Regions from separate parts of the Paenibacillus sp. FSL H3-0329 genome, predicted to be linked through region 1. Evidence: riboswitches for the same ligand, from Rfam matches in the RefSeq annotation. Region 1 holds a riboswitch; each other region holds the start of a gene.
What was found. A riboswitch is a leader RNA that binds a small molecule or an ion and turns the genes downstream of it on or off. The one in region 1 is predicted to bind thiamine pyrophosphate.
Positions count from the first base shown of each region.

Region 2: another riboswitch for thiamine pyrophosphate. It lies ahead of NSQ66_RS02050 (ABC transporter substrate-binding protein); the one in region 1 lies ahead of NSQ66_RS12725 (ABC transporter ATP-binding protein).
Region 3: another riboswitch for thiamine pyrophosphate. It lies ahead of NSQ66_RS09485 (thiamine phosphate synthase); the one in region 1 lies ahead of NSQ66_RS12725 (ABC transporter ATP-binding protein).
Region 4: another riboswitch for thiamine pyrophosphate. It lies ahead of thiC (phosphomethylpyrimidine synthase ThiC); the one in region 1 lies ahead of NSQ66_RS12725 (ABC transporter ATP-binding protein).

Region 1 is NZ_CP150150.1:2,920,432-2,928,559, forward strand. It holds gene thiE (thiamine phosphate synthase) at 1-547, opposite strand, end outside; gene thiD (bifunctional hydroxymethylpyrimidine kinase/phosphomethylpyrimidine kinase) at 537-1,367, opposite strand; gene thiM (hydroxyethylthiazole kinase) at 1,391-2,185, opposite strand; gene NSQ66_RS12715 (ABC transporter substrate-binding protein) at 2,227-3,264, opposite strand; gene NSQ66_RS12720 (ABC transporter permease) at 3,261-4,037, opposite strand; gene NSQ66_RS12725 (ABC transporter ATP-binding protein) at 4,018-4,800, opposite strand; TPP riboswitch at 4,912-5,015, opposite strand; gene NSQ66_RS12730 (amino acid ABC transporter substrate-binding protein) at 5,238-6,074, shown strand; gene NSQ66_RS12735 (amino acid ABC transporter permease) at 6,128-6,796, shown strand; gene NSQ66_RS12740 (amino acid ABC transporter ATP-binding protein) at 6,810-7,562, shown strand; gene NSQ66_RS12745 (S-layer homology domain-containing protein) at 7,658-8,128, opposite strand, start outside.
Region 2 is NZ_CP150150.1:455,792-463,919, reverse strand. It holds gene NSQ66_RS02075 (HAMP domain-containing sensor histidine kinase) at 1-793, opposite strand, end outside; gene NSQ66_RS02070 (response regulator transcription factor) at 790-1,464, opposite strand; gene NSQ66_RS02065 (pyridoxamine 5'-phosphate oxidase family protein) at 1,584-2,003, opposite strand; gene NSQ66_RS02060 (MFS transporter) at 2,164-3,384, shown strand; gene NSQ66_RS02055 (hypothetical protein) at 3,457-4,920, shown strand; TPP riboswitch at 5,079-5,189, shown strand; gene NSQ66_RS02050 (ABC transporter substrate-binding protein) at 5,351-6,400, shown strand; gene NSQ66_RS02045 (hypothetical protein) at 6,740-6,898, shown strand; gene NSQ66_RS02040 (MTH1187 family thiamine-binding protein) at 6,961-7,254, shown strand; gene NSQ66_RS02035 (ABC transporter permease) at 7,251-8,012, shown strand; gene NSQ66_RS02030 (ABC transporter ATP-binding protein) at 8,047-8,128, shown strand, end outside.
Region 3 is NZ_CP150150.1:2,210,630-2,218,757, reverse strand. It holds gene thiH (2-iminoacetate synthase ThiH) at 1-1,057, opposite strand, end outside; gene NSQ66_RS09495 (thiazole synthase) at 1,092-1,859, opposite strand; gene thiS (sulfur carrier protein ThiS) at 1,915-2,118, opposite strand; gene NSQ66_RS09485 (thiamine phosphate synthase) at 2,157-2,762, opposite strand; TPP riboswitch at 2,878-2,979, opposite strand; gene NSQ66_RS09480 (SDR family oxidoreductase) at 3,067-3,939, opposite strand; gene NSQ66_RS09475 (GDSL-type esterase/lipase family protein) at 4,176-6,242, opposite strand; gene NSQ66_RS09470 (AraC family transcriptional regulator) at 6,483-7,421, shown strand; gene NSQ66_RS09465 (hypothetical protein) at 7,498-7,926, opposite strand; gene mdh (malate dehydrogenase) at 8,054-8,128, opposite strand, start outside.
Region 4 is NZ_CP150150.1:6,097,498-6,105,625, reverse strand. It holds gene NSQ66_RS26915 (phosphotransferase) at 1-612, shown strand, start outside; gene NSQ66_RS26910 (AAA family ATPase) at 629-1,150, shown strand; gene NSQ66_RS26905 (hypothetical protein) at 1,175-2,038, shown strand; gene NSQ66_RS26900 (hypothetical protein) at 2,079-2,579, shown strand; gene NSQ66_RS26895 (hypothetical protein) at 2,610-3,134, shown strand; gene NSQ66_RS26890 (AraC family transcriptional regulator) at 3,190-4,023, opposite strand; gene NSQ66_RS26885 (beta-galactosidase) at 4,194-6,245, shown strand; TPP riboswitch at 6,317-6,426, shown strand; gene thiC (phosphomethylpyrimidine synthase ThiC) at 6,529-8,128, shown strand, end outside.

The DNA of each region.
Region 1 (8,128 bases):
ATACAGGTGCAACATTTTGCAGCGTGATTCCCCCAATGCCAACCAAAGGGATGGTAATGCCTTTATTTCTTAGTTCTTCAATAATCGCAGTGCCTTGAACAGCTTTGGCATCCTCCTTGGATGACGTAGGATAAATGGGACCCACGCCCAGATAGTCGGCTCCATCGGCAATCGCTTGCTGAGCTTCAACGAAAGAGTGAGCGGATACACCAATGATTTTATTCTCTCCAAGTAGCTGGCGGATTGCCAATGCAGGTGTATCCTCCTGTCCTACATGAATTCCGTCCGCATCAAGCGCGATCGCTAAATCAATGTCGTCATTCACGATAAAGGGCACGCCATTGGCATGACAAATCTTTTGAAGTCGTCTCCCAAGATTAAGTCGAGCCTTATCGCTTAAGGAACCGGTACCCTTTTCACGGAATTGAAACATGGTTATGCCCCCAGCAACCGCTTCCTGCAGCACCTTAACTGGAGCTTTACGGCAATTTACGCTGCCCATAATGAAATAGACTTTTAATAGATCTCGCAGATGTTCACTGTTCATTCGTTGCACTGTTTATCCCTCGCAGTCTGTTCTGATAAGCAAAATGATTGGTTGGTCCATGCCCAGCCCCTATGCTCAGCTCGTCCTCGATCGCCGCTTGTATAAATGCTTTGGCAGTTTGAATGGCCTCTGCTACGGATTTGCCTTTGGCTAGCTCGGCGGTGACTGCTGCTGAATAGGTGCAGCCTGTACCATGCGTATGTCTGGTCTGAATCCGGCTACTCTCCAATAAGGTATATTCGTCGCCATCATATAGAAGATCGGTTACGGCTGTGGTCGAGGTATCATGTCCCCCTTTTAGCACTACATATTTGGAGCCCATGCCATGAATGATTTTGGCTGCTTTTTTGCGTTCTTCGATGGTGGAGATCGTCATCTTTGTGATCATTTCGGCTTCGGGAATATTGGGTGTCGTCACCAATGCTAAGGGCAGCAGATGGCTGATTAAGGATTGAACCGCCTCCTGCAGCAGCAGTGTGGACCCTCCTTTAGCGACCATCACAGGATCAATTACAAGATTAGACCAGCCGTAATACTTAATTTTATCTGCCACAATGCGGATGATGTCACTGTTAAATAACATCCCGGTCTTTACGGCATCTGGTTGCAGGTCAAGTCCTATAGAATCAAGCTGCTGAATTATGGCGTCCAGAGTCACTGGATAAACCCCTTGGACACCAAGCGTATTCTGCGCTGTCACAGCTGTGAGGACGGACATGCCGTAGACAGAAAGCTCCTGAAAGGTTTTTAGATCGGCCTGAATGCCAGCACCACCGCCGCTATCGGAGCCGGCAATGGTTAGAGCTTTGGATATAATCATCGAATTCACTCCTTTGAGGGTCATTAACTGAGCTGTTTGATGCTGGATCTTTCTAGGAAGACTTCTGGTGTGACCCATGTCAGTTGATTTAGAAACTCAACCTGAAAGCTTCCCGGCCCTTGACCAGTTGTTAGTTCAGCGGCGATTTCAGCTGCTACTCCATAGAAGGAGAGGGCTTCCACTGCGGCCTCCAACGAGTCACCGCCACTTACCGCGAGAAATGCCCCCACAACAGCGCTGAGCAAGCAGCCAGTTCCTGTAACCTTCGTGAGAATAGGGTGACCGTTGCTAGCAATATAGGTGTTTTTTCCATTCGTGATCACATCGTCTTTTCCAGTTATGATGACCACACAGCTTAACTTCCTCGCAGCAGCTTCAGCCAAAAGGACTACATCGCCTTCACCTTCGCCAGCATCCACCCCTTTAATGGACCAACTCTCTCCAATGACATTAGCGACTTCAGCCACATTCCCCCGCAGTGCGGTGATTTGCATCTCATTCACTAGCTTTTGAGTGACAGCGGTCCGATAAGAAGTTGCGCCTGCACCTACCGGGTCAAGCACTAGGGGAACCCTGTGTTTATTAGCGGATTTACCAGCAAGCAACATAGATTGAATGGCGTAATCATTGAGTGTGCCGATATTTAGAACTACAGCAGACGACATAGCGGCGATGTCGATCACTTCTTCGTGGGCATCCGCCATAAAGGGAGAGGCGCCAAGCGCCAACAGACCGTTGGCTGAGAAATTGGCTACCACAATATTAGTGATGTTGTGGATCAACGGGTTGGATTCCCGTACTTTGGCTAAATAACTCATCATAATTCCTCCTCAAGCTTGTATGAACAACTAACTAAACATTACAGATTGATAAAAGCTTCCTGTGCTTTAATATCCTCTGGTAGAAGATTGTTGGTGGATAACCACTGCTGAACCTTTTCCCAAGATGTCGGGTCTTGATATCCAAAAGATTGATCGCCAGCATTCATCAGCGGCAGCAGAATCTCAAGACTTTTTTTCTCAATCTCCTTGTCGAGCGGTGAAGTTGCATCTTCATGTGCAACCAGTAAATCCAGGGCTTGTTCAGGATTCTGCTCCACAAATTCCTGTCCTTTTGTAATGGCATTTAGAAATTTTTTAAAGTAGGCTTCAGAATTTTGCAATCCTTGTTCGCTGGCCACCAGCACAAGCTCATAATAGTCAGGCACTCCGTAATCCGTTGGATTAAGCGAAGTGACCGGATGTCCCTCTTTTTCAAGGATTAGTTGTTCATGGTTGATGAACCCGCCCATTATTGCGTCTACTTGTCCAGTAGAGATCGCAGGGATGAGGTCAAAACCTACGTCAATCAGCTTGGCGGATGAAGGATCGCCTCCATCACTCTGGATCATTGTCCGAATCATCGCTTCATAGAGCGGAATGGAGGAATAGCCGATTTGTTTTCCCGCGAGCTCTTTTGGACTATGAATACTGCCAGCCTGAGGAACCATCAGATGATTCAGTGGATGCCGCACGATTGCTGCAATCGAACGTACAGGGATTTTCTCGCCGCGTGCCATAAGTACCTGAGGCTGATAACTGAGCGCTAGATCAATTTGATTCGCTGCAACAAGCTTTAGGGAATCATTGCTGTCTGCAGGCATTTTGATCTCGACATCCAAACCTTCCTCTTGGAAAAAACCTTGCTGTTGCGCAGCGTATAGAAAGGAATGAACGGCATTGGGATACCAATCAAGCATAATCGTCAGCTTGTGTGACTGCTTATTTTCGGTATTGGAGGGATCGGTTTGGGAGTTGTTATTTATCTTGTCTGCCTTCCCGCAGCTGCTTAAGAGCAAAAGTGTGCATACTAGAAATACAGAAATAAGTCCTCGTTGTGGGGATTTTAAATGATTCATTGGTTTGATCCTCTTTTCTTTAAAAATAATTGTTCGAGTAAAGCTATCGCCAGAAAAAGCACCACACCAAGCGCGGACAGCAGAAATACAGCCGCGAACATTTCATCGCTCTGCATATTTCCGGCCATTCTGCGGCTGAAGTAACCGAGTCCTTTACTGCCGCCGAGCCATTCCCCGATAGTAGCTCCGATGACGCAGTATACAATGGACAGCTTTAAGCCAGAGAAAAAAGCAGGCAACGCCAGTGGAATTTGGGTTTTGACAAGCAGCTGCCAGCGGTTTGCACCAAATGTTAATAATAAGTCCTTGTAAGTCTGGCCACTTGTACGAAGTCCATCATATGTACTCACTACGACTGGAAAAAAAGCCGTCAAAAACACCACAGCCACTTTGCTCCACAGCGAATATCCGAACCACATAATAAAAATGGGGGATAGCGCAATTAATGGGATCGTCTGGCTAATGATAAGAAAGGGATAGATGGCCTTTTCTATGGGGCGATACAGGAACATTCCAGTGCCCAGCAATACACCACAAATAACAGAAAGGACAAAACCCACCAGTATCTCCTGTAACGTCGCCAATAAATGCTGTCCAAATAATAATTGCCTGTGCTCGATCAATGCGATTCCAATAGAGGAAGGTGCAGGGAGAATAAAGGCTGGAATCATGTGAAGGCGAACAGCTGACTCCCAGATTACAAGAATGAGCAGTACCAGAAGAAGGAAGGGACCATAGTTGTCTAGATGTTTTTTAAAAGGTATAGGTCGCATGTAATCTCCGCTCCAGCTCTGCACGCAGTGCTATAAACCGGGGTTCGTAGTTCATCTTATAATGTCTTGGCCTTGGTAAATCCACAACGATCTCCTGTAATTCGCTGTGCGCACCGCCAGATAATAAATAAATCCGGTCACTGAGCAATAGTGCTTCCTCCAGATCATGAGTGATGAGCATAATCGTCTGATTCAATTCACCCCATAACTCCAACAGCCAACGGTGTATCTCGCGTTTGGTCATGGCATCGAGAGCGCCAAAGGGCTCATCCAGCAGCATAAGACCACTTCCGCCTCCAGCCACTAAGGTGCGCAGAAATGCGACTCGCTGTTTCATTCCACCCGAAAGTTCATGGGGATAAGCCTTCTCTACATCTGCTAAGCCGAAGCGGGTCAACATTTCCCGAATCTGAGTGATCGTTTCTTGTTTATTGAATCTGGGCTTGATCTCCCAAGGCAAAAGGCAGTTGTCGAGCACTGTCCTCCAAGGCAGCAATAAATCCTGCTGAGGCATATAAGCGATCTGACCTAAACGACTAGCGGTTGACGGGTGCGTAGAGAGTTTTATTTTTCCGTGAGTAGGTTCGAGTAAACCGGCAATCGTTTTGAAAAATGTACTTTTCCCGCATCCGCTAGCACCTACTACGGAGACGAATTCCCCTTGCCTGATATCCATGGATAGATCTGCGAATACAGGGGGTTGCTCAGATTCCGGAAAAGAGTAGGTTAGGCCTTGAATAGATAAAATGGTCGTGATGATCAAACCTCCTAAAATTTTTGTGGAGCGCCTAAACAAATAAAAACCCATCCATTTCCAGAGGAAATGAATGGGTCAAAAAGTTCATTCTGCATAATAACACTTAACATGCTTGATGAAAATTCTGCTCCACTTCCCTCCGCTGGTATGATCCAGATCAGGTTCCAAGGGTCCGGAGCTTGAAGCTCCGTCTCAGTCGGCCGACTCCCCTAGTGAAATAACAGGTCCATATTAATTTGTTAATAAATATACCATATCTTTCTGAGAAGTAAAGAGAGAAAGAAGTGAAGGATTAATCCAAGATTGGGTAAGATATAGGTAGGAATCTAGTTAATATTATAATTCCGATGTATATAATCGGAAAAAAGTATTGACGATCATGTGATGGCAGTGTACTATTCAATTTACCGGAAAAAATCCGGGTAGAGAGAGGGGATTTAATAATGAAAAAATGGAGTTTAACTATTATATTGGCGTTAACCGTGGTCCTTATAGCGGCTTGCGGCAATAATTCGAATACCAATACGGCTGCTGAACCTACAGCTGGAACGAATGGTGGAGCAGCATCTTCAGCGCAAAACAGTTTGGAGGCTGTGAAAGCCAGCGGCAAATTGCGGATAGGTACAGAAGGGACTTATGCGCCTTTTACTTATCATGACACTGCGGGGAAATTGACTGGTTTTGACGTGGAAATTGCTGAAGAAGTAGCAAAACGTTTAGGTGTTAAAGCTGAATTTTTTGAAACTCAGTGGGATGGTATTTTCGCTGGAATGGATGCGAAACGGTTTGATGTAATCTTTAATGAAGTTTCCATTAACGAAGATCGCAAAGTGAAATATGATTTCTCTGAACCCTATATCGTATCCAAAGCAGTATTGATCGTGAGCGAAGACAATGAGGATATTAAGACCTTTGCCGATCTTAAGGGTAAAAAAGCCGGACAATCCCTGACAAGTAACTTATCCGACATCGCTCGTGAGAACGATGCTGAAATCGTAGCTACGGACGGTTTCAATCAAGCGATGGATCTGCTGACTTCGGGACGTATTGATGCAACTGTGAATGATGGCTTGTCTTATCTGGATCTAAAAAAACAAAAACCAGATGCAAAAATTAAAGTGGTTGATGAGATTCCTGAAGGATCACAAAGTGCCGCAGTATTCCTGAAAGGCAATGATGAGCTGGTGAAAGCGGTCAGTGATGCGATTACAGAGATGAAGAGTGATGGAACGTACTTGAAAATTTCCGAGAAATACTTTGGAGCTGACGTTTCAAAATAATACAAGGCTAGCAAGGCTAATTAAGCCTGGAAGCTAAAAAGGATGTCTGAATAATGGATGACCGCAAAATACAAATTTTCTTAGACACACTGCTACCCCTGCTAAAAGCCGGGGTGGCTTTTACCATTCCGTTGGCGCTACTTTCCTTTGTGCTTGGATTGATTTTGGCGATCCTAACCGCGCTGGCACGTCTTTCACCGTGGGTAATTCCGAAGCTAATCGCCCGTTTTTATGTGTGGGTTATTCGAGGAACCCCATTGTTAGTGCAGCTATTTATTATATTTTATGGTTTGCCGGCTGTTGGTATTGTACTCGACCCCTTCATTGCCGCCACCATTGGATTTACTCTTAGCGTAGGGGCTTATTCATCGGAAATCGTACGCGCTGCTATCCTGTCGATACATAAAGGCCAATGGGAAGCTGCCTTCTCAGTCGGGATGACTCGTGGGCAGGCTCTGCGCCGCGTAATTCTGCCACAAGCTGCGCGCGTTTCTGTACCGCCGTTATCCAATTCCTTTATTAGCTTGGTTAAAGATACTTCGCTTGCAGCGATCATCACCTATACGGAGATGTTTAGAACCGCACAGCAGGTAGCCTCTACCACTTATGAGCCTCTGCTGGTATACTCCGAAGCAGGATTGTTTTATTTAGTGTTCTGTTCTGTGCTGTCGGCGCTGCAAAATTACTTGGAGAAACGACTCGATCGTTACTCTGCGACCTAAAGGAGAGATACTTGTGATTGAAATCATTAATTTGCATAAATCCTTCGGCGCACTCCAAGTGTTAAAGGGTATTGATCTGAAAATGGAGCATGGAAAGGTACTTGTCATTATTGGGCCATCTGGCTCCGGGAAGACTACACTGCTGCGCTGTTTTAATCTGTTGGAAATCCCGGATCAAGGCAGCCTGTCGCTCAGTGATATCACCATCAATTTTACAGATCATAAGAAAATTCCTCAGAATTCCGTATTGGCCCTTCGTCAGAAAACAGGGATGGTCTTTCAATCGTATAATTTATTTCCGCATATGACTGCGCTTGGCAATGTGATGGAGGGACAGGTAACTGTCCTGAAACGATCCAAGGAAGAAGCGCGCAAGCGGGGGCTTCAGCTGCTGGCTAAGGTGGGTTTGGCAGATAAAGCTGATAACTATCCACATCAGCTGTCAGGTGGACAGCAGCAGAGAGTGGCCATCGCCCGGGCTATGGCAGTAGATCCAGAAGTGTTATTGTTTGATGAGCCCACTTCGGCGCTCGATCCTGAGCTGGTAGGGGAAGTGCTTAAGGTTATCAAACAATTAGCGGCAGAAGGTATGACTATGGTGATTGTGACCCACGAGATGAAATTTGCCGCCGATGTAGCGGACCGGATCATTTTGATGGATGGTGGTCATATCTTAGAGCAAGGGACTCCGCAAGAAGTGCTGGAGCATCCGAAGAATCCCCGGGCTCTGCAATTTCTGAACAGACTGAATGGTGAAGAAGAGTAGAAAGACAATATACACGAAAAAGCGGCTCGGGAATCATCCGGAGCTGCTTTTTCATGTGTAGATTATTCAAATGAGAAGAGTATCTGAAATTTGGCTTATACTCCAGTTTTCAGAAATTCCAAAGCGTTGTAGAGCATAATCGCTGCTTCGGCGCGGGTGAGTTCGCTTTTTGGATTAAACTTTCCGTTAGCATCCAGGCTATTGATCTTGTATTTCAGGGAGCGCTGAATACTGCCTTGATACGCAGGAGTCAGAGAAGCTTCATCAGCGATATCTACTGGAACGATATTGATCATCGGCAGATTGCCAACGCCTTCGATCGCTTGCACTAGATAGTTAGTGAATTGCTCTTTGGTCATAATGAGGTTAGGATCAATGTCTTTAGGAAGCTTAACTTCATTGTAATAAGCATTGATAAAGGCTTCAGCGTACCAGGCTTTGTCTTTTACTTTTGTGAACAAGCCGCTGGCAACAGGAGCTTTGTTAAAATCAATGGCCGCGAGGCTAAGCTGGAGACCGCCGGAGATAAACTGAATCCCTTGGGCTGTAGTTACCTTAGAGCCAGG
Region 2 (8,128 bases), 2.5 Mb from region 1:
CTATTTCCCTGCGTCGGCTTTCATCCAGTTTGGTTACCATCGTATTAAAAGCTTCCTCCAGGCGACCGATCTCGTCCAGTTTGCCTGTCACTATAGACTTAGGCATTCTATCCGGGCCTGTAATCGTCATCGCGGTTTGCAGTTGCAATAGCCGTTTGCGAATTTTTCTAAAGAACATCCACGAAACCAGAGCGAACCCTCCAAAAAGGGTAAATAACACAAAGTTATACCAAGCCCAAGCCCCTAATCCCCCATAAGCCCCTTTGTTCAGCAGCTTGCTTGGAATTTGCATCACCATAAATCCCTTGTCTGCCTCCACTTTGTCCCCCACGAAAGCAACGATGGCTAAAGGATCACGATTCGTACTTTCTTTCATAAATGAAATAGCCTCAGCCGCAGTCCACTGATCAGGAACTTCATGGTAAATCTTATCCTTATCCCCTTCATCAGGCGTGAGAATCAACTGGGTTTTTCCCTGCCCGTCTACCCAAAACATAGTAGCTTCGGTGTATTTTTGACTCAATTCATGCAGCCGCTGATTTATGGCTTCCGAAGAAGCATTTCCTAAGTGAAGTGCCTCTTTATGCCACATAGTCTCCAGCGGTGCAATATTCGAATACAGGGATGTATCTACAGGCGGGGCACCTTTGGTCACTTCGTTAAGAATATTGTAGCCAACAAAAGACAACGGAAGGACCACAGGGATAAATAGCAGTGCAGATACGATAATTAGCAAATACCCTGATAACAAAGAGGAATTACGTTTCTTGCGAATGCGCTCTAATCCTCTCATGCTCTTACCCGGTATCCGATCCCACGGACAGTTTCGATAATTTCCGGATTACCCGGATCAAGCTCCAGCTTTTCGCGCAAATAACGAATATGTACCATCAGAGTTTTATCCCCTTCGATATAAGCCTCACCCCACACGGCCTCGTAGATCTGCTCCTTCGTCATAATTTGGTTAAGATGACGCAGCAAATAGGAAAAAATCTGAAATTGCTTGCCTGTAAGCATGATTTCTTCCTGAGTCTGAGCATTCATCACGCGGTTATCCCCTTCATATACGACTAGATGTTTAAGTGTGAGCGAATCCTGAACAGATGCCCCATTCCTTCGGAGCAGCACCTCGATTCGAGCGGCCAATTCATCCGGATGAAAAGGCTTGGTCAAATAATCATCCGCGAATTCCAAACCTTGCAGCTTATCATCAATCGAGGTTCGGGCAGAGAGCATTAAAATGGGCAGCTTAGGGTAGGAACGTTTCAATCGTTGCCCGATCGTAAACCCATCCAGACCAGGAAGCATAACATCGAGAATAGCCAGTTGGCAGGCGCCGGCTTCTTCCATCGCACCTTCGCCGCTCCGTAGCCAGCGGACACTATATCCTCTTTCGCTTAAATCAGCAGACACTACGCTGCCAATCTCACGATCATCTTCAATATATAACAGAGTAACGCTCATGTAGCTTTAGCTCCTCCCCGATCTGAATACCTAAAAAGTTGAAGTCATTATAACACATCAAACAGCCCTCCTACCCCATAGGGGATAGGAGGGCTGTTTGATCAATTCAAGGCTATAGCTTATGGCTGCCATACTCCATGCTCTTTATTGCTACCTACATACTCAATACGTGTTGGAGTAAGCTCCAAAATCACATAATTAGGATCATCAGGTCCAGTAAACCATGGCTCCAGCTCTTTATTCCATACCTTGGAGCGCAAGCCTTCATCCTTAGAGACGGTAGCGGTCGCTTCAATCTCCAGCACATCTTTGCTTCCGCCGGCCTCATAGCCAAGCAGTACAAAAGCATTCGGATTATCGGATAACTCCTCCACTTTATGAGTTTTGCGATTTGTAGCCAAATAAATCTTCAAACCCTCATGGAAAATGGCCATATAACGTACTTTCGGCTTATTTCCTTCTTCGATCGTACCAAAGGAACCGAACTTGTTGTCATCCAATGCTTTAATAATGAGTTGTTCCAGTTGTTTGTTATCCATTACGTAAATCTCTCCCTTCAAGCATGTAAACAAAAGTTTATATATCCAAGCTCACCGTTTGGATTTATCATAACAATGGTGCTTATTATAATGTACCCTTCAGGTTCACATTGAATCCGACCTTACTCCATAAACTACATCAAGATAAGGAGCTTACTTCGTGAAAAAACTGATTTGGATCGGCTGTCTCTCCTACTTCGTTATCGGTCTGGCACATGTTGTGCTGGGATCTATTCTGCCCGTTCTACTGCAACATTATGATCAAAATTACAGTGCTGGCGGTGAATTAATCTTTAGTCAATTCGCTGGTTTTTTAGCAGGCGTGTTGGTCTCTCCCCTACTTAATCGCCGCTTCGGTAAACGTGGAGGCATCCTCATTGCCACCAGTCTTCTAATAGTTGCAGAAGTTGCCTATGCCTTTCTACCGCCTTGGGGCTGGATGTATTTTATCGCTGTTGCCGCAGGTTTTGGTTTCGGGATGATCGAAGCGGTTATCGGCACCATCATTATTGGTGCTGTAACCGAAGGAACGGCTATTGCGATGAGCCGGCTCGAAGTTCTATTCGGGATAGGCGCACTCGTGATGCCGCTTATCGCCAGTCCGCTCATTGCTGCCGGAGCGTGGAGATTGGCCTTTCTAATCGTCGCTGCCTTCTCTTTGATTTCTCTTATCCTCTGGGCAAGAGGACACTTCGGTAATCTACAACGCATGCTGGATGAACGTGCCTCTGTCCAAGGAGCAGACAATTCGCATTCCTCAAGCTCACGTTCTAACAAAAAATTTCCGTATAAAGGTAAGCAATGGATTCTGCTAGGGATCTTCATCGTTTTCTTTTTTCTTTATGTAGGCACAGAGATGAGTTTAGTCAACTTTATGCCGGCTATCTTTATTGCCAAGCTAGGGATGACAGAGTCTGCGGCAGCACTGACAGTCACTTTCTTTTGGCTGGCGATGTCTACAGGAAGATTGTTTGCGGGTGTAATTGCCGAAAAAATATCTTATCGCGTGTACATTCTCAGCAGCTGTTTACTAACCTTGTTACTGCTGACACTCTTTCCGTTCACTGACAATCGAATGACTGCTTTCATTGTAATTCTGCTGCTGGGGCTGTTTATGTCCGGTATTTTCTCCATTGCATTGGTTTTCTCCAGCAAAATGCTGCCTGGCACCGAAGAGTCAACACCCAGCATTATGATTGCTTCCGGAGGCGTTGGTGGTGCTTTGCTACCTCTGTTTACGGGCTGGTCTATGGACCATTTAGAAGTGGCACAAACAGCCGGATTACTTGCCACTTTTGCTGCCTTCTTGTTCCTGCTAAGCATTGCCGCATGGAGATTCCAAGCCAGGCAAGCGGTGGAAGGAAAGAGTTCCCGTATTTAGAATAGTATCAACGTTATCCTTTTAGGGTAATGTGATCTATAAGCATATTCTGAGCACAAGGATGGACAATGAATGAATGAGTCTTTAAATGAGTCTTCAACTGAGCCTTTGTTACATACTGCGCTTATGCAGTTTATATTTCCCTTCTCTATAAAAAAGGGCGATTCTAAGCAGCTTATCCAGCAATTACAGGACGACGGATTCACACGTTTTTTTCTGGATAACAAAGAACTGGAAGCTGCCTATTATGGAGAAGGTTACTGTGTTTCCCATGAACGAATGGAGCGCACCTATTTACCGTTTGCCGCACACGTCCTTTTTCCGCGCAGGAAGGATGCCGACTCGTTTCGCCGTTTTTCCAGAGTAAATAATCTCGACTGCATTCTGGAGATTCCGCAGCAATCTATATTTTTCAAAATTCTCTCGACGGATATATTCATATGTCCCTTTCAGCTTGGATTCGTGACGATACGTGTCCAGCTGGAGGGGGATTCGATTCCCTTTAGTATTGCCCTAGAATTCGCGGATCGTTTCCGTGCGCTAGAGAAAACCTTCATACAGGATGACTACACTTATATTCATTGCGGGGAACAGACCTATGAGATGGTAGAGGATTTTGTCTTCCGAAATTTGGTGGATGGACTGGAGCCATATCTGGATCAATCGGATATCAATGGGGCTTATTTTGAGACCCTTCCTTTTTTCGTAGATGAAAGAATGCAGGTACAAGCTTTTTACGGCTTTCAGAATGAAGAAAGTTCTGATGAGATTAGTGTAAATCTACGCTATCGCGCCTCACAGCTTGATGGAATTGATCTGAACGGAAAGCCCTATGCCAGTGCAAGCGATCCAGCGTATATTGCAAACTATTGTCATGAGCATTCCTATAATCGCTGGGGCCCAGACACGTATTATATGATGAATGAGCAGACCTTTTGCTGCATGACCCGCGCTGAACAGGAAATTGCTGTTAGTCTAGCCAACCAGATGTACGGGCAATATTATTACGGATTTTTACTCAATATTTTCCACAAAATCGTTCTGCTAAAGCTTGCCAACATGCACTCCCGACTTCGGATTAATCATGATTATGAGGAAATAGACAATCTAATCTACTCCATTAATAAGTTCTCGGCAAAGTTCTACTTCTTGGAGTTGATTTCCCAGTCGCAGGGCCGGGAGATATTTCTTCAGCTGCGTAAAGTATACGGAAACGACGCTTTGTTCGAGGAAGTGAAAGAAACCTTAAATGACCTGTTTCAGTATCAGGATAAGTTTCAATCCAAGCGACGGGATAATCTGCTGATGATTCTCACTGTATTTACGGTAGTAAGCGGGATTTACGGCATGAATCAGGTCATTGACGATCTGGATGGAAAAATCCAATGGAGTAAAATGATTGGTTATTCCCCCTTTGAATTTCTTGCCCTCTTCGTGATCATGAGCGGGATTCTGATCAGCGTTGTCCTCACGCTAGGGGCGCTGGTTAGTGAGCTTAAACGGCGTCACCGCAAGAAATATAAAGATCTAGACTAGCAAAAAAGAAACTACTGGATTGGAAAAATTCAGGAGTGCACTACTAGACATTCCGAGTACAGCCGTCTATAATACACCGTATGCGAGAAATATAAGATATAAAGTATGGGTACAAAACTTATACTTACTTATATTGCACATAGAAATACCCGTTAACTTCATAGAACCAGGGGTGCTGGAATTGGCCGGCTGAGATTGTATCCCACAAGATACTGACCCTTATACCTGATCTGGATAATGCCAGCGTAGGAATCGCCAATTGGTTCTGGTCCCTGTGACCTTGACTAACCTTGCGCCAAGCCAGCGTCCCGATCACTCGGGGCGCTTTTTTTGTAAGATCACTAAAAGATGTAGAAAAACGTACATACTACACTTTACGGTTCATGTTGTGAAGACGGGATTCTTGTAACCTTAAAGGAGAGAAGAAGACATGCACCTCAAAAAAGCACTTACGTTGTGCCTCACCTGTGTACTCATTCTTGCCATTGCCGGATGCGGCAGCAACAATGGGAATACAGCCGGAAACAAAGCAAATGCTACTGATCCAACTGCAGCGGCTGGCACGGATGCTCCAAAAGAGCTCACCAAAGTTAAAGTCGCACTCGACTGGACACCGAACACGAATCATACCGGTCTATACGTAGCTAAGGATCTTGGTTACTACGCTGAAGAAGGTCTGGACGTCGAAATCGTTCAACCAGGCGCAGCGGGTTCTGATACTATGGTTACTTCTGGCGAAGCCGCATTTGGCATCAGCGCCCAAGAAGGATTAACGCTAGCCCGTCTACAAGGCGTACCCCTTGTCTCGATAGCAGCTATTATTCAGCATAATACATCGGGATTCGCCGCTCCAGTAGATCGCAATATTAAATCACCAAAGGATTTCGAAGGTAAAACCTACGGAGGCTGGGGCTCACCGGCCGAAGAAGCAGCCATGAAGGCCATCATGGATCCTGAAGGTGGCGATGTGAAAAAGGTGAAGCTGATCAGTATCGGTGAAGCTGATTATTTTACCGCCGTCAAACGTGACATTGATTTCGCCTGGATTTTCTACGCTTGGACTGGAGTTGAGGCTGAGTTGCGTGGCCAGCCATTGGATATGCTGTACTTAAAGGATTATGCGCCACAGCTCGATTATTACACGCCTGTGCTGACGACGAGTGAGAAGCAAATTGCAGATCATCCTGAGCTGGTGAAGGCCTTCATGAAAGCCACATCAAAAGGTTATCAATATGCTATTGATCATCCGGAAGAGGCTGCCGGTATGTTATCGAAGGCCGTTCCTGACCTGGACGCCGACCTTGTCCTAGCTAGCCAAAAATGGCTTAGCCCAAAATACAAGGACGATGCTGCCCGCTGGGGCGAGCAAAAAACCGAGGTCTGGCAAAATTACGGCGACTGGATGTATGATCTGAAGTTGCTGGATAAACCGCTGGATGCTGCTAGTGCATTCAGTAATGATTTTTTACCGGCGGAGTAGAGAGCGGACTTCAGAACCAAGAAGGTTGGACGTTACTTGAGGAAGGAGGAACGGAGCGTAGTGATGTGCTACGTGAGTACCGGACTTCCCAAGTTCGTTCAAGATTCGATGTCGAGTTTGCTTCCTGAGTTACTTCGTTATCAAAGTTGGCTTTTTGAACTTACCTTATAATTTAAGAGCTCAAAAAGTCGGCTTTCAGAACCAAGAAGGTTGGACGTTACTTGAGGAAGGAGGAACGGAGCGTAGTGATGTGCTACGTGAGTACCGGACTTCCCAAGTTCGTTCAAGATTCGATGTCGAGTTTGCTTCCTGAATTACTTCGTTATCAAAGTTGGCTTTTTGAACTTACCTTATAATTTAAGAGTTCAAAAAGACGGCTTTCAGAACCAAGAAGGTTGGACGTTACTTGAGGAAGGAGGAACGGAGCGTAGTGATGTGGTACGTGAGTACCGGACTTCCCAAGTTCGTTCAAGATTCGATGTCGAGTTTGCTTCCTGAATTACTTCGTTATCAAAGTTGGCTTTTTGAACTTACCTTATAAAATGAGAGGATTGATTATTGTGGCTAACACCCTACTAAGCATTCAAGTAATTCCAAAAACTCCGAACAATGAGGATTCCATCCCATACGTAGATAAAGCGATTGAGGTCATTCAAAAATCCGGTGTTAAACATCAGGTGAATCCGCTGGAAACCACAATGGAAGGTGAGCTTAGCGAGCTGCTGGAGGTTGTGCGTCAGATGCAAGAGGCGTTGATCGAAGCAGGCAGTCCAAGCGTAATTTCGCAGATCAAAATCGCTCATAATCCTAACGGAATCAGCATGGATAAATTGACGGAGAAATATCGGCCGTGAGATCGACCTGGAAGCTAATATGGCCGCCCCTTGTGGCGGTCGTCTTCTTTTTAACCGTATGGCAGCTATCTGTATCTGTATTTCATATTGAATCCTGGATTCTGCCGAGTCCTGCTGATATTGCCCGTGAATCCACCAGTAACGCTTCTGGTCTTTGGGCTCATACGATGGCTACGCTGCGGCTCACTTTAATTGGTTTTCCCATCGGTACGGGGGTAGGTCTGATCGTCGCTTTGCTTTTGCATCTTTTGCCTTGGGCTAGACGGGCTTTTTATCCACTCATTATTCTGAGTCAAAATGTTCCCTCCATCGCGCTCGGCCCCCTGCTCATTATCTGGTTCGGCTTTGGTCTTTTGCCCAAAATCGTGCTGATTACACTAGTATGTTTCTTCCCTGTAGCTGTCGCTGCGATGGGCGGCCTGGCCCAAAGTGATCAGGTCATGATGAATTATATGAAAATGGCTGGCGCAAGCAAGTGGCAAATCTTTACCAAGCTGGAGCTGCCCTCTTCTATCCCGGCACTATTTTCCGGTGTAAAAATATCTGCTACTTATGCGGTTATGGGCGCCGTGGTCGCTGAATGGATTGGCGCGGATAAAGGTATTGGCTATTATATGCTTCTGCAGAAATCCGCTTATCGTACGGATCGGATGTTTGTCGCTATTGTTATTATTGTGCTTTTAAGTCTTGTACTCTTTGCTATTATTGCATTGCTGGAAAAATGGCTGGTTCGCTGGAAGCCGCGCCGTAACTCATAGAAAGGAAGATGCCTGTATGTCTCAAGCGACGCAAATGCAACACAGAACAACAGAAGTTATAAGCTCCCCTGAAGCTCATACCGTGGCACCCGCCCTTGAAGTGAGCGGCATCTCCA
Region 3 (8,128 bases), 710 kb from region 1:
TATATAGCATTTCCGTAATCTCCTGCACACTGCGGCTATCGGATATTTCGAATTGCGGAGTTCCCCCTGCATTAGTGTGACCGCCCACCTCAGTTGTGACCCCGGCTGACATCTTAGTTATTCCTAGATGAATTAAATGATCGCGTAGAGAGGCAGGCTCTCTTGTAGATAAAGTAATGCCCGAACGGGGTAAAAATAACCGGTATGCCAAAATAATCTGCACTAGTGATCGATCGGTAACATCGCACTCTGGGTTAAATTCCCCTAAATAAGGCCGAAACCGTGGGGGTGACAGGCTGATCTCGCAATCTGGATACCGATCCTGTAGATAGCGGGCATGCATGGCACTTTGGAATGCCTCTTGCCGCCAATCGTACATCCCGAGCAACGTACCAATATTCACAGAACGAAAACCTGCCTGACAGCCGCGTTCAGGTGCATCCAGGCGATTCCGGTAGTTTCTTTTAGGCCCTTTAACATGCAGCTTTTTGTAAGTCTCCTGGTGGTAAACCTCTTGGTATAGTGTTAATCCATCCACGCCTGCTTGAAGAAGCTCTTTATATTCGGCAGTCGATAGAGGATTTATCTCAATACTGACGGAGGAAAAAAATTCTCTAAGTACAACTACACAATCCTTAATATATGAGACAGGATTCTCCCGGCGCGATTCACCAGTCAAAATGAGGATATGCCGCAGACCTGTAGCTGCAATCTTCTCAGCCTCCCTGCGAACCTCCTCCAAGGACAGCTTTTTACGCGGAAAATCATAAATGGAGCTGAAGCTGCAGTAGGTACAATGATTCACACAAAAATCGGCAAGATACATCGGTGTGAACAGCTGCATCGAATAACCAAAATGTGCACGGGTCAGTCGCTGAGCAGCTTGCGCCATCTCCTCTAGCAGCGGCGTTGCTGCCGGAGAGAGCAATGCCAGCAAATCATTTTCGTTCAGCTTGTCTTTTCCAAGCGCCCGCTTAACGTCATCCTCCCGGAACTCCTTCCACAGCTGCTCATATGGATACTGCTCCAAGCGGGCCAGTGTGTCAAAAAAGCTCATGCTAATCCTCCCTCCTTTGGTGAACCTATCAAATTCAGTTCAGAAATCCAGTCAACGGTGACGAAGCAAAAGCAACTTCTTCTACAGGACCGAGTCCTGCCAAATAAGCTTTGCGGCCAGCGGATATCGCCTCGCGGAACGCTTCCGCCATGACGAGCGGATTACGTGCCGTTGCGACAGCCGTATTAAGCAGAACAGCAGCGGCCCCCATCTCCATTGCTTCCGCCGCTTCCGAGGGCTTGCCAATTCCGGCATCTACAATAATCGGCAAATTCACTTCTTCAATAAGAATACGCACAAGCTCCTTGGTGCGCAGGCCGCGATTCGTCCCGATCGGCGCACCAAGCGGCATCACAGCAGCAGCACCGGCATCTCTCAGACGTAAAGCAGCCGAAAGGTCCGGACTCATATATGGCAGTACTACAAAACCCTCCGCCGCTAGAATCTCTGTAGCTCGTATGGTCTCCAGATTATCTGGAAGCAGGTATTTCTGATCATTGATCACTTCGATCTTCACCCAGTTCCCCAGTCCCGCAGCTCTTGCTAATCTCGCAATACGGACTGCCTCCTCCGCTGTACGCGCTCCTGAGGTATTAGGCAGAAGAGTCATGTGGCCGGGAATGTGGTTCATGATATTTTCTGCTCCACCTTCCGGGTCCACTCGGCGAAGCGCTACAGTAATCACCTGAGAACCAGAGCTTGCGATCACTTCGGGGATCAGAGCATTCCGGCTATATTTTCCGGTTCCGATAAATAATCTACTAGTTAATTCGATGCCTCCAATATGTAACGGGTCATGCATGAAATTACCTCCCTTTGGTTCTTATAAATTTCTCAAAATTCTATACCGCTCCATCTCAACCCCCACCAACAAAGTGCACCAGTTCCAAACGATCATCCTCGCTCAGAGCAGTACTTTCATAATTCTCCTTACTGACAATTTCTCCATTCAGCTCAATGATCATCAGACGACCCGACCACTCAGGAAGACTGATCAAATCAGCTATAGTTTGAATACCACCAGAACACTCTGCGGATTTCCCGTTAATCAACAGTCTCATTCTGAATCACCCCCTTCGCCTATGCTTTTACCTCCCGGCTATGAATGAACCGCCTTATGAATAGCTTTGGCGGCCTCATAAGGATCATCCGCTCCGCAAATTCCGGACATCACAGCAATTCCTGCCGCGCCTTGCCTAATGATCTGCGCCGCATTAGCGGGACCAATTCCGCCAATCGCAATTACAGGAATAGAGCTAGTCTTCACCGTTTCTGCAAGCAGCTCTAACCCACGTGCGGGCAGCCCTAGCTTGCTCGCCGAGGGAAATACATGGCCAAACAAGCAATAATCAGCTCCCTGCTCTGAAGCATTCGCCGCTTCTTCCGGAGAATGAACCGATCTCCCCAGCCAAAGCTGAGGTGCAATTCGCCGGGCTGTAAGCGGGCTCAGACTGTGCCCAGCCAACTGAACACCCGCGGCACCAGCTGCCAATGCTACATCGATCCGGTCATTGATTATCAGTTTGGTAGCGGGTATACCGGCAGCCAACAGCTCCTGTGCCGCAGAGAGCAGTTCGCGTGCTGGACATTGCTTCTCTCTTAAGTGAATATAATCGACCCATGTCTGCACCGTGACAGCCAGTTCAACAAATTGTCTCAACAGCTGCTTGCCGTCTGATATTAGATGGATCTCAGCTTGTACCACTCGCGATCTCCTCTCTCTCACTTCCCTGTAGGCCAGTAAAAAACAAAAAAACTGCCCCCGTAAGGAAGGCAGTCAGAATCTGTATATAGACGGTACTACAAATAGCCCGACAACAGAAATTCGTTCTCCACTTCCCTACGCTGGTCTTAACCAGATCAGGTTCAAAGGGTCCGGAAATCCATTCCGTCTCAGCCAATCGGCACCCCTAGTGACATAAATATACAATTTTAAAATGCTAACGTGGTTTATAGTAACATATTTTTTTATTGAAATACACCCATTTATTCACATTAGCTGTACTAATCTAACCGTTTACTACCTCGCCACCATTTACATGAATAACCTGTCCAGTCACATAACTGGAATCGTCAGAGGCAAGATATACATAGGCTGGCGCCAGCTCCTCTGGTTGTCCAGGCCGTTTCATAGGCTGCGTGCCTCCAAACTCGCTAACCTGCTTCGCATCAAAGGTAGAGGGAATTAGCGGTGTCCAGATTGGACCTGGTGCTACACCGTTTACCCGTATGCCCTTCTCCGCCAGATTCGTGGACAAAGATCGTGTGAAACTCAGGATAGCTCCTTTAGTTGATGAATAGTCCAGCAGCTGCGGGCTTCCGCGATAAGCGGTAATTGAAGTTGTATTTATAATTGTAGATCCTGCTTTTAAATGAGGCATAGCTGCTTTTGTTAAATAGAACATCGCAAATATATTCGTACGGAAAGTACGCTCTAGCTGCTCGGAAGTAATATCCTCGATCTTAGCTTGCGGATGTTGCTCCGCCGCGTTATTGATGAGAATATCAAGCTTTCCTAAGCCCTCTACCGTCTGTTTAATAAGATCCTTACAGAATTTCTCGTCACCGATATCACCTGGAATTAGGATACATTTGCGGCCTTCCTGCTCGACCTGACGTTTAGTTTCCTCTGCATCTGAGTGTTCATTAAGATATGAAATGACCACATCAGCACCTTCTTTAGCAAAAAGCACAGCAACTGCACGCCCAATTCCGCTGTCTCCACCGGTAATCAACGCCGCCTTGTCTTGCAGTTTACCTGCTGCTTTATAATTTGCCGGCTCGTATTTGGGCAGCGGCGTCATTTCACTCTCAATCCCTGGCTGATGATGCTGCTCCTGTGGGGGTAAGGTTTTTGTAGCTTGTTTATTATTGCCTGACATCTTCCCTATCTCCTCTCGTTAAGTAAATTGATAGTTAACTGATCATCTTAGGATGGCACAACAATGCACGTTTATACGCTGGGTTTGTCATTTTCTTAAATCGCTTTACGAATCTTACTTACCACAATGCAAGTAGAAATAAACAACCGTGGATGTAAACTGCTGTAAGTGGAGAGGACTTCACTGCATACAAAAAGGCACAGCATCGCTGCTGTGCCTTGAATTGTTCACCCTAACTATTTCAAAGAAGAAACATGATTTTCTGCATTCACTCCATGTTCCAGTACCCACATAAAATAAAGAGCTTTAGCTGCTTTCTCCCGGGTCACTATGGCTTTAGGTTCTAGTTCTGTCCCATTGACCATTTGGCCTCTAGCAATCCCCACTTCAGATCTAATAAGCCCTAATTCATAAGCACTTTTCACTTTTGAAATTAAAAAAGGAGAAATGTCCGCCGTATCAACCAGCTGCTGCCAGGATACAAGTGGATAGTACATCGCTCCTCTAGCTCCTGGATCCAGATTGAAATCATAACCAGGATCTCCTGGCACTACTGCTGTGCCGTTATAATCAGTCATGTACTTAGGTTTATTAGCAAACTTTACTTGGTAAACATCATAGAGAATAGCACCCATCGTTTCACGTGACAGCTTACCTTTCGGATAATAGGCAAGATCTGATCTTTCCACTTTCATTAACTTAGAAATACTGCGTGTGAATTCAGCAACTGTCATCTCCGTATCTGGCTTAAAATTCCCTTGGCGGTCTTTGCCCATTACTCCCAGCTGGATTAATTTTTCAATTTGATTGCGGTAATAAGCAGCTTCCCCGGTCGTCGTATCATTAGTTATTTCCGGAAAAACCTTATCCCAGTTGCCTGTTAGTGCCGCATGCTTAACGTTCCCTTTAAGATAAGCAGTAATGGAGGCAGCAGTAGAATCGCCAGTAGCACCTTTCTCTACAAGCTCCGTAACAATCATCCGCGAAAATTGTTTGGCGAGCGCTTCTTTAAAATGAGTCCCATCGATTTTCTTTGAAGGATGCCCGTTAGCGTAACTTCCGTCATTTGTTTTGCCTGGCGTTTCTCCGGCTTCAATTGACATGAAGAGGGCTGTTATCGCTTCTACTCCGATCTCGTTATAATATTTCAGACTTTCCGAGTTAAGGTCAATAAGTGTAACTCCAGATTCATCTGCAACCCGTTTAAGAATATCTACAAACTTTCTTGATTTAAAAGAATTCTCATAGATATATCCCGGACTTGCATTCCCTTTAATTCTGGACATTGGCGTTACCAGTACTGGTATCATGCCCCGGGCTTGGATCGCAGGGAGATAAACTTCTTTAAGGTAGTTTTCATACATTGCCTCAGTCGAACCTCTGCCGTAACGTCTGAACTCATCTGCACTCTCATCATTGTGTCCGAATTGAATAAACACATAATCCCCAATGCTGCCACTCAGTAAAATGTCGTTAAGTCGACCTTCTGTATAGGCATTTTTAAACGAGCGTCCTCCCATGGAATAGTTAGTTACACTCACTTTATGTTGATTAAACATACTGCCAATAATCTGGCCCCAACCACTCATTGGCGCTTCGTCGAAGGTGTAGGACTTGACCGTGGAATCTCCAAGTATAAATAAATTCGGAAGAGCTCCAGCTGCTCTATGCTGTGGCAAAATCGGTTCCAGTATGATCTCCTCAATCCCTACAGCTGTGTTCACTTTGTTCGGTTCAATCTCAATATCTATATGGTCACGGCCGTTTACATACGTATAAGTCCACTCTTTCCCTTTGGCTACAGCCGTATGCTTGACGGGTACAAGCTTTGCCGCGTCCCAATGTCCACTTTTCAACAAGCGGCTGGTCTGCATCCCTGATACTGACACGATCCCATCCTCTGCGTCAGAAGTCGTTTTTACATATACGTTGTAGGTTCCAGGAGAAGCATCCATTCGAAACGCCATGCCGTAGTTATTATAATTATCCTTTTCAGATTTAGGTTCAGCAAAAAAATAAGATTCTGTGATGAAAAAACCTGTTCCATCGGATGTAATTGAATCGGTATGCACTTCTCTAGCGGGTAAAGCGTTGGTCTCTTGGACAAAACCATAACCTAATGATGAGTCATACAATTGCGCACCGCGATTAGGATCATACCTAACGGATTGATACCCTGTTTTAACTTGGTTTGTAAAATTGAGCTTGTATGCGTTTGCAATTCGGATTGGAGGTTGCCCCTCTACCCCATCTTTAATAAGGGCTGCCTCTGTTATACCGTGAGTAAGAGTCAATGAAGCCATAAGTAAAGAAGATAAGATTAGTATATCCCTACACAGCTTTCTCACTTCATTACACTTCCTTCCGTTTCTCGAAGTACTTCCCTAGGTTCCTCCATTATCCCTTTTCTCTAAAGTGATTCAAATGATGATTTCATTCTTTTTTTTGACCTTTTGTAACGTAAAACTTGGAATTGATCAACGGCTCACACTGCAAAACGGTCATATGTATAGGTATCCTTGATATAATTAAGAACATCCCTATTGATCCTAAGGAGGAGAACTCCTATCGCTTACAAAGTCAGCTTTCCGAACATTATAAGTACACTGCAGCTGATCGGTGTTCATTATCGTGTAGCAGAACCTGGGTGGGCATACCCTGATCATCATCACAAAATCTTCGAACTATTGTATTGCTACGACGGCAACTCCCATCAATATGTAGAAGGAAGCTCCATTGCCTTTGGTAAAGGAGATTGGTTAATTATTCCGCCTGGCTTACGTCATTATGTAGTTAATTCTGGCCTGAGCAACTATATCTACCTCTCCTTTCATTTCGATATTGACGATTTAAAGTTTCGTGAATGGTTTCAGTCTCTGGCTGTACAGAAATGGAATAACCAGCAAATGCAGCGTTCAGGATTAAATCAGCAGCTGGAACATTTGGATGAATTTATTAAGAATAATATTCTTGCCACGACGGCATCCACTGGATTTCCCGAGGAAATTGAAGAAATGATCCTTGTAAAAGAAAGGCTTCGTCTGCAAGCGATCATCCTGATGATTTTGACTGAACTCATTGATGTACAGCTCTCGAATTCAGAGAATTCCAACACAGCGAGACAAGCAAACTCTTTGTACGAGGTGGAAACTGCTCATCAGATCGAAAAATATATTGCAGCCAATATTCATTTACCGGAGCTCACGGTTAATTTGATTGCTGAGCAGCTTTGCTTAAGTCGGGTGCAGTGCCATAAGTTGTTTACAAAGGTGTATAAGATATCTCCTAGGCAGTACATAACTAACCTAAGATTAAAGAAGTCAAAACATTTACTGCTTCATACCGATTTAAAAATACAGATGATTTCTGAACAACTCGGGTTTGCTTCCCAGAGCCACTTCAGCCGACAATTCAAGCGATGGACGGGTGTTTCTCCCTTAAACTACCGGCCGAAATCTTATACTAATCCTATCAGGGATTAACGTTTATGAAGATAAATTACCGGTACATACGAAAAACCCGCTCTCCATTAAGGAGGCGGGTATAATTCGCTGTAAATTAAACTATGTCGTTAAACACCATGAAGAATACCATCAATAGCAATGACACCGTAAGCAGTGCACTAAGTGTGCGCAATTTGCCAGTCTCTGCGCTAACGTCGCGGTTCTCACGAATTCCAGCTGCTGCAAGACGCAAAGGCTTGCTCATAATACCGCCAAGCGCAAACATCGCTAGCAGTAACACAACAACAATAATCATCCACGCTACTGAATAATCACCTTTGGTCATCATGTAACCGCCTGTAAGGAGTTGGATCACCAATCCATACTGCGCAAAACGATTAAATCCGGTTACTGCACTTAACGTTCCTTCTTTAGCCCCAGACGACAGTTTCTCTGCACGTCCTAGGATGAAGGGTAGCACAAGGTAGAAGCCAAGTGCCAAGGTTCCGATCATATGTAAGAAAAACAAAACGTTCCAATCCATAACATATCTCCTCCATTTTAACTGTGATAATAGTTACATTTAATTATACCCATTATTGCTTGAGAAGAAAAGGAAACCCCCATTTTAAGTGAACAAAATGGGGGTTTCTTCATACCTCTGTCACAATCTATACAGTTAGCACAGCTGTTACGCTACGCACGGATTCAGCAGACTTATCTAAAGCCGCTTTTTCCTCAGCTGT
Region 4 (8,128 bases), 3.2 Mb from region 1:
ATTATTGATGTGATCGTACAGTTTCATTCTGCTTCTTGGGGGACAAGCGAGTTAGCTCATCCCGAGCATTTGAAAAGTACAGAGCATTATTTAAAGCATATTTCGTATTTGGAGAGAGATTATCTAGCTTTTAGAAAGCACCAGACTTATAACCTTGGGGAAGAACAGTTTAGTATTTACGAGAAGAGTTTACTTAGCTTGCGTGAAAATGCCCAGAAACATATTAGTCGTATATCCAGATATCAAAATACCACATGCATTCATGGTGATCTAAATGTTGGCAATTTATTATATCCGATGTTTAGCAGTTCAAGGCCGTGCATCATTGATCTTGAAGCTGTGAAGGTGGGGCTTTGTACGGAGGATCTCGTTATGTTATTTATCCACGATTTGTTTCATGGCAGTGCCGAGACTACACGTATTTTTGATCTGTATTTTCATTCAATTAACAATAAAATCAGGAGCGCATACACGTACACACAATTTGTGGAGGACGTTAGATTATCGATTATGGAAGGACTCTTTTTTCCAATAAAGTTATTTGTTCATGAAGGAATTAAGGATGAGGAGCTTATATGGAAGTCGATAAACGCCTATAAGAATCTCGTCTGAAAGGAAGTGGCCCTCGTTGTTTTTTCTTCAGATGTCTGGATACCCCGGATCAGGAAAGTCTTCATTAGCCAGAGTAATAGCGCAGCATACTTCTGCTGTTATTCTTGATCACGACATTGTAAAGTCTTCTCTTATGGAATCACTTGGAGCAAACACTGGGTTCAAGGAAGTTGGAAGAATTTCGTATGACATTGAATGGGCCTTGATAGATTTTCACTTATCTCAAGGTCATAATGTTATACTCGATAGCCCTTGTTTATACTCTGAGATGATAGAGAGAGGATTGAATCTGACCCAGAAATATAATGCGGAATATAAATATGTAGAATGTTTATTAAATGACTATGACGAGCTCAATAATAGACTGCGAAATAGAAAAAGAATGATTAGCCAGATTGAAAGAGTGCCTTCTGAAGAGACATTACTTAAAATTATTGAAAATGCTAAAAAGCCCTCTAATGTCAGAATACATATTGTTAATACAAAGGAACCGATTGAATCCTATATTAAAAGTGTCATTGAATACTTAAATGCTTAGCGTAAATTTTGAGGAGGGGAACAGATGGATTTTGAAAAAGCAGCCCATTTCATTTGGACACATGGCAGATTATTAGAAAGAAGGGTTTTTGAATATATTTTCCACGGTGGATCAATAAGCAATGTTGTGACTTCTCTAATAGCCTACCAGAACGAAGATGGTGGGTTTGGAAATGCAATAGAGCCAGATTTACGGGCACCCGGTAGTCAGCCACTTTTCATGGAATTTGCACTACGTTTCTTATATGACTGTAACATAAAAGACGAAGAACTCTCTCAAAAAGCATGTGATTATATTTCAAAGCATGCTGACTTAAAAAAAGGGATTCCAACAATATTTCCTTCATCATCGAACTATCCAAGAGCAGAACATTGGAATAACCCTCTTTCTCCAGAGCCATCATTTAGCAGACTTACTGGTCTTGTCGGGCTTCTTAAATGGCAAGGGATAGAACATTCCTGGCTTGATAAAGCGACAGAAATTTGTTTGGAAGATATTCACTCACAAGCCTATGATGATGCGCATACAATTTTAACTGCATTTTATTTATTGGAAAGCTTACCTCAATCGGATTTTATCAAAGGATTATTTCAAAAATTATCTAAGGAGCTTATTACTGCCAACTTTTTTTGCTTGGATGCCGCATCCCACAGTTATGGACTCTCTCCTCTAGAATTTTCGCCATCACCAACTTCTTACTGTAGCAGCATATTTTCTGATGAAACCATTCTTGATCATTTAAAAGTATTAGAATACCAACAGGAGGATGATGGAGGATGGCAGATAAAATGGGAGCCTCCCGGTGAAACAGCGAGGTTGGAATGGAGAGCCTATAAGACGCTAAAGAGTTTGATGATACTAAATTCATACAATAAGATTAATCTATAAATTGAGCGCGGAGATAATAAACAATGCAAGGAGAGAACCTATGAAAAAATTAAGGAGAATCATAATTCCGTTATTCTTAATCTTTTTATTGGGATGTAGTGATGAGGAAATTAGCGATAATTCAAAAAAAGAATATAGCAAAGCTGAACAATTTATTACCGATATGGGCTATCTGATCATTAGTAATGAAGGAATTGTTTCTGAATATTTATTAGATAAAAAACTGCTGACGGAAATGCCATACATACAATATTGGAGTGTTCAAAGTGTTGATCCAATCGATTATATAGGTAAGGAAATAACTACAAGTAAGTTAATCGTTAAAAACCACCCCTTAGATAACGAGAAGGATAATACAAAAAAACAAACCCTGATTTTTCTGCTAGAAGCAGACGATGAAGTGATAGGAGGCTATAGTTTTCCTGATTTCGATGAATTACATATGGGCTGGGTTTACACCATTGATGGAAAAACACTCGAAGAATTGACCGGAGAAGCATTTCCGAATTGGTCAAAAGAATGGAATTTAAGATATAAATAATGGCTGGGGAGTATTTATAAAGGAGCAGATATGAAAAAACTAATCCTAGTGCTTGTAGCTGTGGTTATTATTTCGAATGCGATATGGAGTTATTTATATTTCAATAAAGAGTTCGAAACAAATTTAAACACTGGTGTTCAAGTATATACGCTTAAGGGCACAGGGGATACATGGGATGTTTTAGATTACAAAATAATAATTTCATCTAGCAAAATTTTACGGGGACATGGGAAGTTAGTGTTCAAGGGAGACCCAAGCGCTTTAGTGAATAGTAGCTATTATAAGTATGAAGTCAATGAAAAAAACACTAATAATAAGGATGAAACAGTTCTTGTAAATGAAGCTAGGTCAACGGATGGACCCGTTTCAATATTAAGTAACACTGATATCGGGTCTATAACAGGTCCGTATTCGTATGACGAATTAAATAAAAATAGACAAAATTATGAAAACACCACTTTATCTATTACATGGAATGATAATGAAGGGGAGATTCATTCCGAAACAATAAGTTTAGATATTGAGAGTGAAATTTCTCTTAAGGATGATCTTTAAGGGTGATAAGTCCAAGAGACTAAGATTGAATCTCTACGGACTGAAGGAAGATCGTCTACGCCCCAAAAGCCTGCCGGTATTTCACAGGAGACATGCCTTCAAACCTTCTGAACACTTTAATAAAATAGCTGGATTGGGCAAAACCGGACTGAGTCGCAACCTGAGCAATGGAGAGTCCTGTGGAAACCAGTAAAAGCTTGGCTTTAGCCAGCCGACAATCGGTTAAATAACGGTTTGGAGTTTTGCCCATAACCACCCGGAACAGCCTTAGAAAATGATAGCTGCTGTACCCGGTCAATCTTGCCATCGATTCCAGAGACCAAGGGCTGGCACATTCGACATGAATGATATCTGCAGCACTCCGGATGGACTGTCTAACCTCGTGCGGTACTGAGCCGTGAAGCGGCTCGGAGTTCTGCAGCAATTTAACTAGAAGCTCATACAGCAGAGCAGATAGTCTTGGCTCGCTACGGGTCACGTAGGAAGCGCTCAGTAGGTACATTTCCTCGAATAGCTCGTCCAGCTTAGCATCCAAATCAAAAGTGAACAGGTATGCACGGGACTGGTCCACTTCCTCTAATAAGGGGAGGACGATTTCAATATTAAAATGAACCCATCGGACATCCCAAGGCTCGCCTGGGTCAGAGCCGTATTGCTGATAAGCCCCTTTTGGGTACAGAAAACCTCGTCCTCTACTCATCGGAATACGTTCGCCCTCATGGAATACATAACCCTCCCCACCAAAGATCAAATGCAGGTTATAACTCCCCAGAAACCCTTCGCTTCTTCTCTCTGTATGTTGTGGAAAGTGAGTGTAATGTCCCAAAAATTCAGGATAACAGACATATTTTGAAAAAGCCGGTGTCGGCAAATACCATTGTTTCTTCATGTTTGGCAGCACCCATTTCTGTAGCGCAACAGAGCGCAAGTTGGATTAAGGCAATAAACGCAAGATTGTTATATGATAGCAATATTTTGTTATATAAGACCTCTTATCATTGATACTACAATAGAATTATAAAATATTGAAAGCATATTTTTAATACTTTGGAGGTAATGATGAAGAAACCTGTCGCAACTGAAAAATTCGAGCTTGGCGTTTGTTATTATCCGGAGCACTGGCCAGAAAACATGTGGGAGGACGATTATCGCCGGATGCGTGAACTCGGCTTTACGATCATTCGGATGGGGGAGTTTGCTTGGTCTATTTTTGAACCCACAGAAGGGGAGTTTCAGTTCGGGCTCTTTGATCGGGCGATTGATCTAGCACATAAATATGGTCTTCAGGTTGTACTTGGTACTCCGACGGCAACGCCTCCAGCTTGGTTGACTGATAAATATCCAGAAGTATTAAATGTAACCTACGAAGGTGTTACACTTCAGCATGGCATGCGCCGCCATTATAATTACAGCAGTCCTAAATACCGGGAACTGTGTGCACGTATTGCAGAACAAATGGCTGAACATTACGGCAATCATCCGGGTGTAGTTGGCTGGCAAATTGATAATGAGCTCAACTGTGAGATCAGTGAATTTTATTCGGAGAGTGACCATAAGGCCTTCCGGGAATGGCTACAGCAGAAATATGTTACGCTTGAGCATTTGAACGAGGCATGGGGAGCTGTTTTTTGGAATCAAAGCTATAGTGACTGGTCTCAGGTCTATCTTCCACGTCCGACTCCAGTACCGAAGCAACCCAATCCTCATCAGGCATTGGATGAAAAACGGTTTATTTCGGACAATACAATTTCTTTTGCCAAAAACCAAGCGGATATCATTCGTAAACTTGCCCCTAAGCAATGGGTAACCACGAACGGTCTGTTCGGTCATCTCGATAGCCATGAAATGACGGATGAACTGCTGGATTTCTTCAGCTATGATTCCTATCCTCAGTTCTCTACTATTTTTTATGACCCGAATGAGCGGAATCCGCTGAATGATAGAGGCTGGGGACTGTCGTTATCTGTTGTTCGTTCGATATCCCCGAATTTCTGCATTATGGAGCAGCAGTCGGGCCCGGGTGGCTGGGTGAACCGGATGGATATGCCTTCTCCAAAGCCCGGGCAGATGCGGTTATGGACTTATCAGTCGATCGCTCATGGGGCAGATATGGTGTTATATTTCCGCTGGCGGACAGCTACGATGGGCAATGAAATTTATTGGCATGGAATCAATGACTATCATAATCAGCCTAACCGGAGAGTGCGGGAAGCGGGGCAGATCGGTCAGGAGCTGGCAGCAGCAGGTCAAGCGTTTATCGGTACTCATAATCAGGCTAACGTTGCTATTGTTCGTGATTATGACAATGAGTGGGATGGAGAATACGATGTTTGGCATGGCCCGTTTATGTGGAAGAGCAATAAGGAGTGGTACAAGGCTCTTCAGCGGAAGCATATCCCGAATGACGTGCTCTATCTGCGCAAAAAAACAACGCTGGAGGAGCTTGCAAGGTACGACGTGCTTATCTATCCTCACCCAGCGATTATGACAGATGAGACAGCGTCTCTGCTGGATGAATATGTTCAACAAGGCGGCAAACTGATCTTCGGCTGTAGAACTGGCTATAAGGATGAGCGCGGTCAATGTTATATGCGTCCTTTCCCAGGTACTGCTAAGGATCAATGCGGGATCACAGTTGAAGAATTCACAATGGTTAAGGGCAGTCGTCAGCCAACAACAATTAGCTGGTCGGGCGCGACCGAAGTCGTTACAGGAGCAGATGACTTTAATGATATTCTCAAAATAGAGGAAGCTTCGGTTGAAGTGATGGCGGTTTACGCCTCTGATTATTATGCGGGAAAACCGGCGGTAACTAGAAATCGTCGCGGCAAGGGTGAGGTTTGGTATTACGGAGCCGTATTTAACGAACAGGCAGCGGCTGAGATCATAAATTTAATGGATCTACAATCGCCAGCAAATTGGCTGAAGCTCCCAGAAGAGGTAGAGCTGCAAGTCCGTACCGGAGCTTCTTCCAGTTATGCTTTTTTGCTTAATTATAGTGAGACTCCTGTCACGATCCATCTTCATGAGACCAAAACAGATTTACTGAGCGGCACAACATTGTCGGGCGAGGTGCTTCTGGAAGGATTTGGGGTATTGGTGTTATACTAACGTACACATTGATCTCACATTTGAGTGGATTTGGATAATTCTCTCTTTTCGGTTATACTTTGAAGTAGCAATTATATAGTTACGGGAGCTTGGTGGGACCAGGCTGAGAGGATAGTTATAACTATCGACCGTCAAACCTGATCTGGATAATGCCAGCGGAGGAAATGGAGCTCTATTTCTATTTGTCTACTCTAAGGCCTCATCTTATACAGATGTGGCCTTTTCTATGTGTGGGGAGTAGACCGTCTCCGCTTGATCAAATCACCTTATAGGAGGAATTGAGATGACAAGCGAATTGAACAACGATCCAATCAATTTATCAGCTTTTCCAGCAAGTCAAAAAGTGTATGTAAAGGGTTCACGGCCTGATATTCAGGTGCCTATGCGGGAGATCTCACTTAGTCCAACTGCGGGCATAGACGGCGAAGAGGAGAATGCCCCAATTCATGTCTATGACACAAGTGGGGCTTACACGGATGCTAATATTCATACTGATATTCGTCAGGGGTTAGAGCCCAATCGTCTAAGCTGGATTGAGGAACGAGGGGATGTGGAAGCGTACGAAGGAAGAACCGTGAAGCCTGAAGATAACGGGAATGCAACGGGAAAAGCTGTGGCGGAAGTGTTTCCAGCGCTCCATAGAAAACCTTTGCGAGCGAAAAAGGGGCATAATGTCTCTCAAATGCATTATGCACGCAAAGGGATTATTACTTCGGAAATGGAATACGTTGCGATTCGTGAGAATGTGACACCGGAATTTGTAAGAGATGAAGTAGCCCGCGGTCGCGCCATCATTCCAGCGAATATCAATCATCCAGAGAGTGAACCAATGATTATTGGGCGTAATTTTTTGGTAAAGATCAATGCCAATATTGGAAACTCCGCAGTATCCTCATCCATAGAGGAAGAGGTGGAGAAAATGAGATGGGCTACCCGCTGGGGTGCAGACAATATAATGGATCTCTCCACAGGTAAAAACATCCATACGACACGCGAGTGGATCATCCGTAATTCTCCTGTTCCTATTGGAACGGTGCCTATTTATCAAGCTTTGGAAAAAGTGAATGGGAAAGCGGAAGATTTAACGTGGGAAGTATACCGTGATACGCTCATTGAGCAAGCGGAGCAAGGGGTGGATTATTTTACCATTCATGCGGGAGTTCTGCTTCGTTATATCCCGTTGACGGCACAACGTATGACAGGTATTGTTTCAAGAGGTGGCTCCATTATGGCGGCATGGTGTCTTGCGCATCATCAAGAGAACTTTTTATATACACATTTTGAAGAGATATGTGAAATCATGAAGCTGTACGATGTTTCTTTTTCCCTAGGCGATGGATTACGTCCGGGTTCGATTGCTGATGCGAATGATGAAGCACAATTTGCCGAGTTAGAGACGTTAGGTGAATTAACAGCTATGGCTTGGAGTCATGATGTACAGGTGATGGTAGAGGGTCCAGGACATGTGCCGATGCACTTGATTAAAGAGAATATGGATAAGCAACTTGAAACTTGCAACGAAGCCCCTTTTTATACGTTAGGTCCACTGACTACAGATATTGCGCCGGGGTATGATCATATTACCTCTGCTATAGGTGCAGCGATGATTGGTTGGTTCGGTACAGCAATGTTATGTTACGTAACTCCGAAGGAGCATCTTGGCCTGCCTAATAAGGAAGATGTACGTGTAGGGGTCATTACTTATAAAATAGCGGCACATGCCGCAGATTTGGCGAAAGGGCATAAAGGAGCACAAGACCGGGATAACGCTCTTTCGAAAGCCCGTTTTGAATTTCGTTGGCGTGATCAATTTCATTTATCGTTAGATCCTGAGCGAGCGCTCGAATATCATGATGAGACATTGCCTGCGGAAGGCGCTAAAA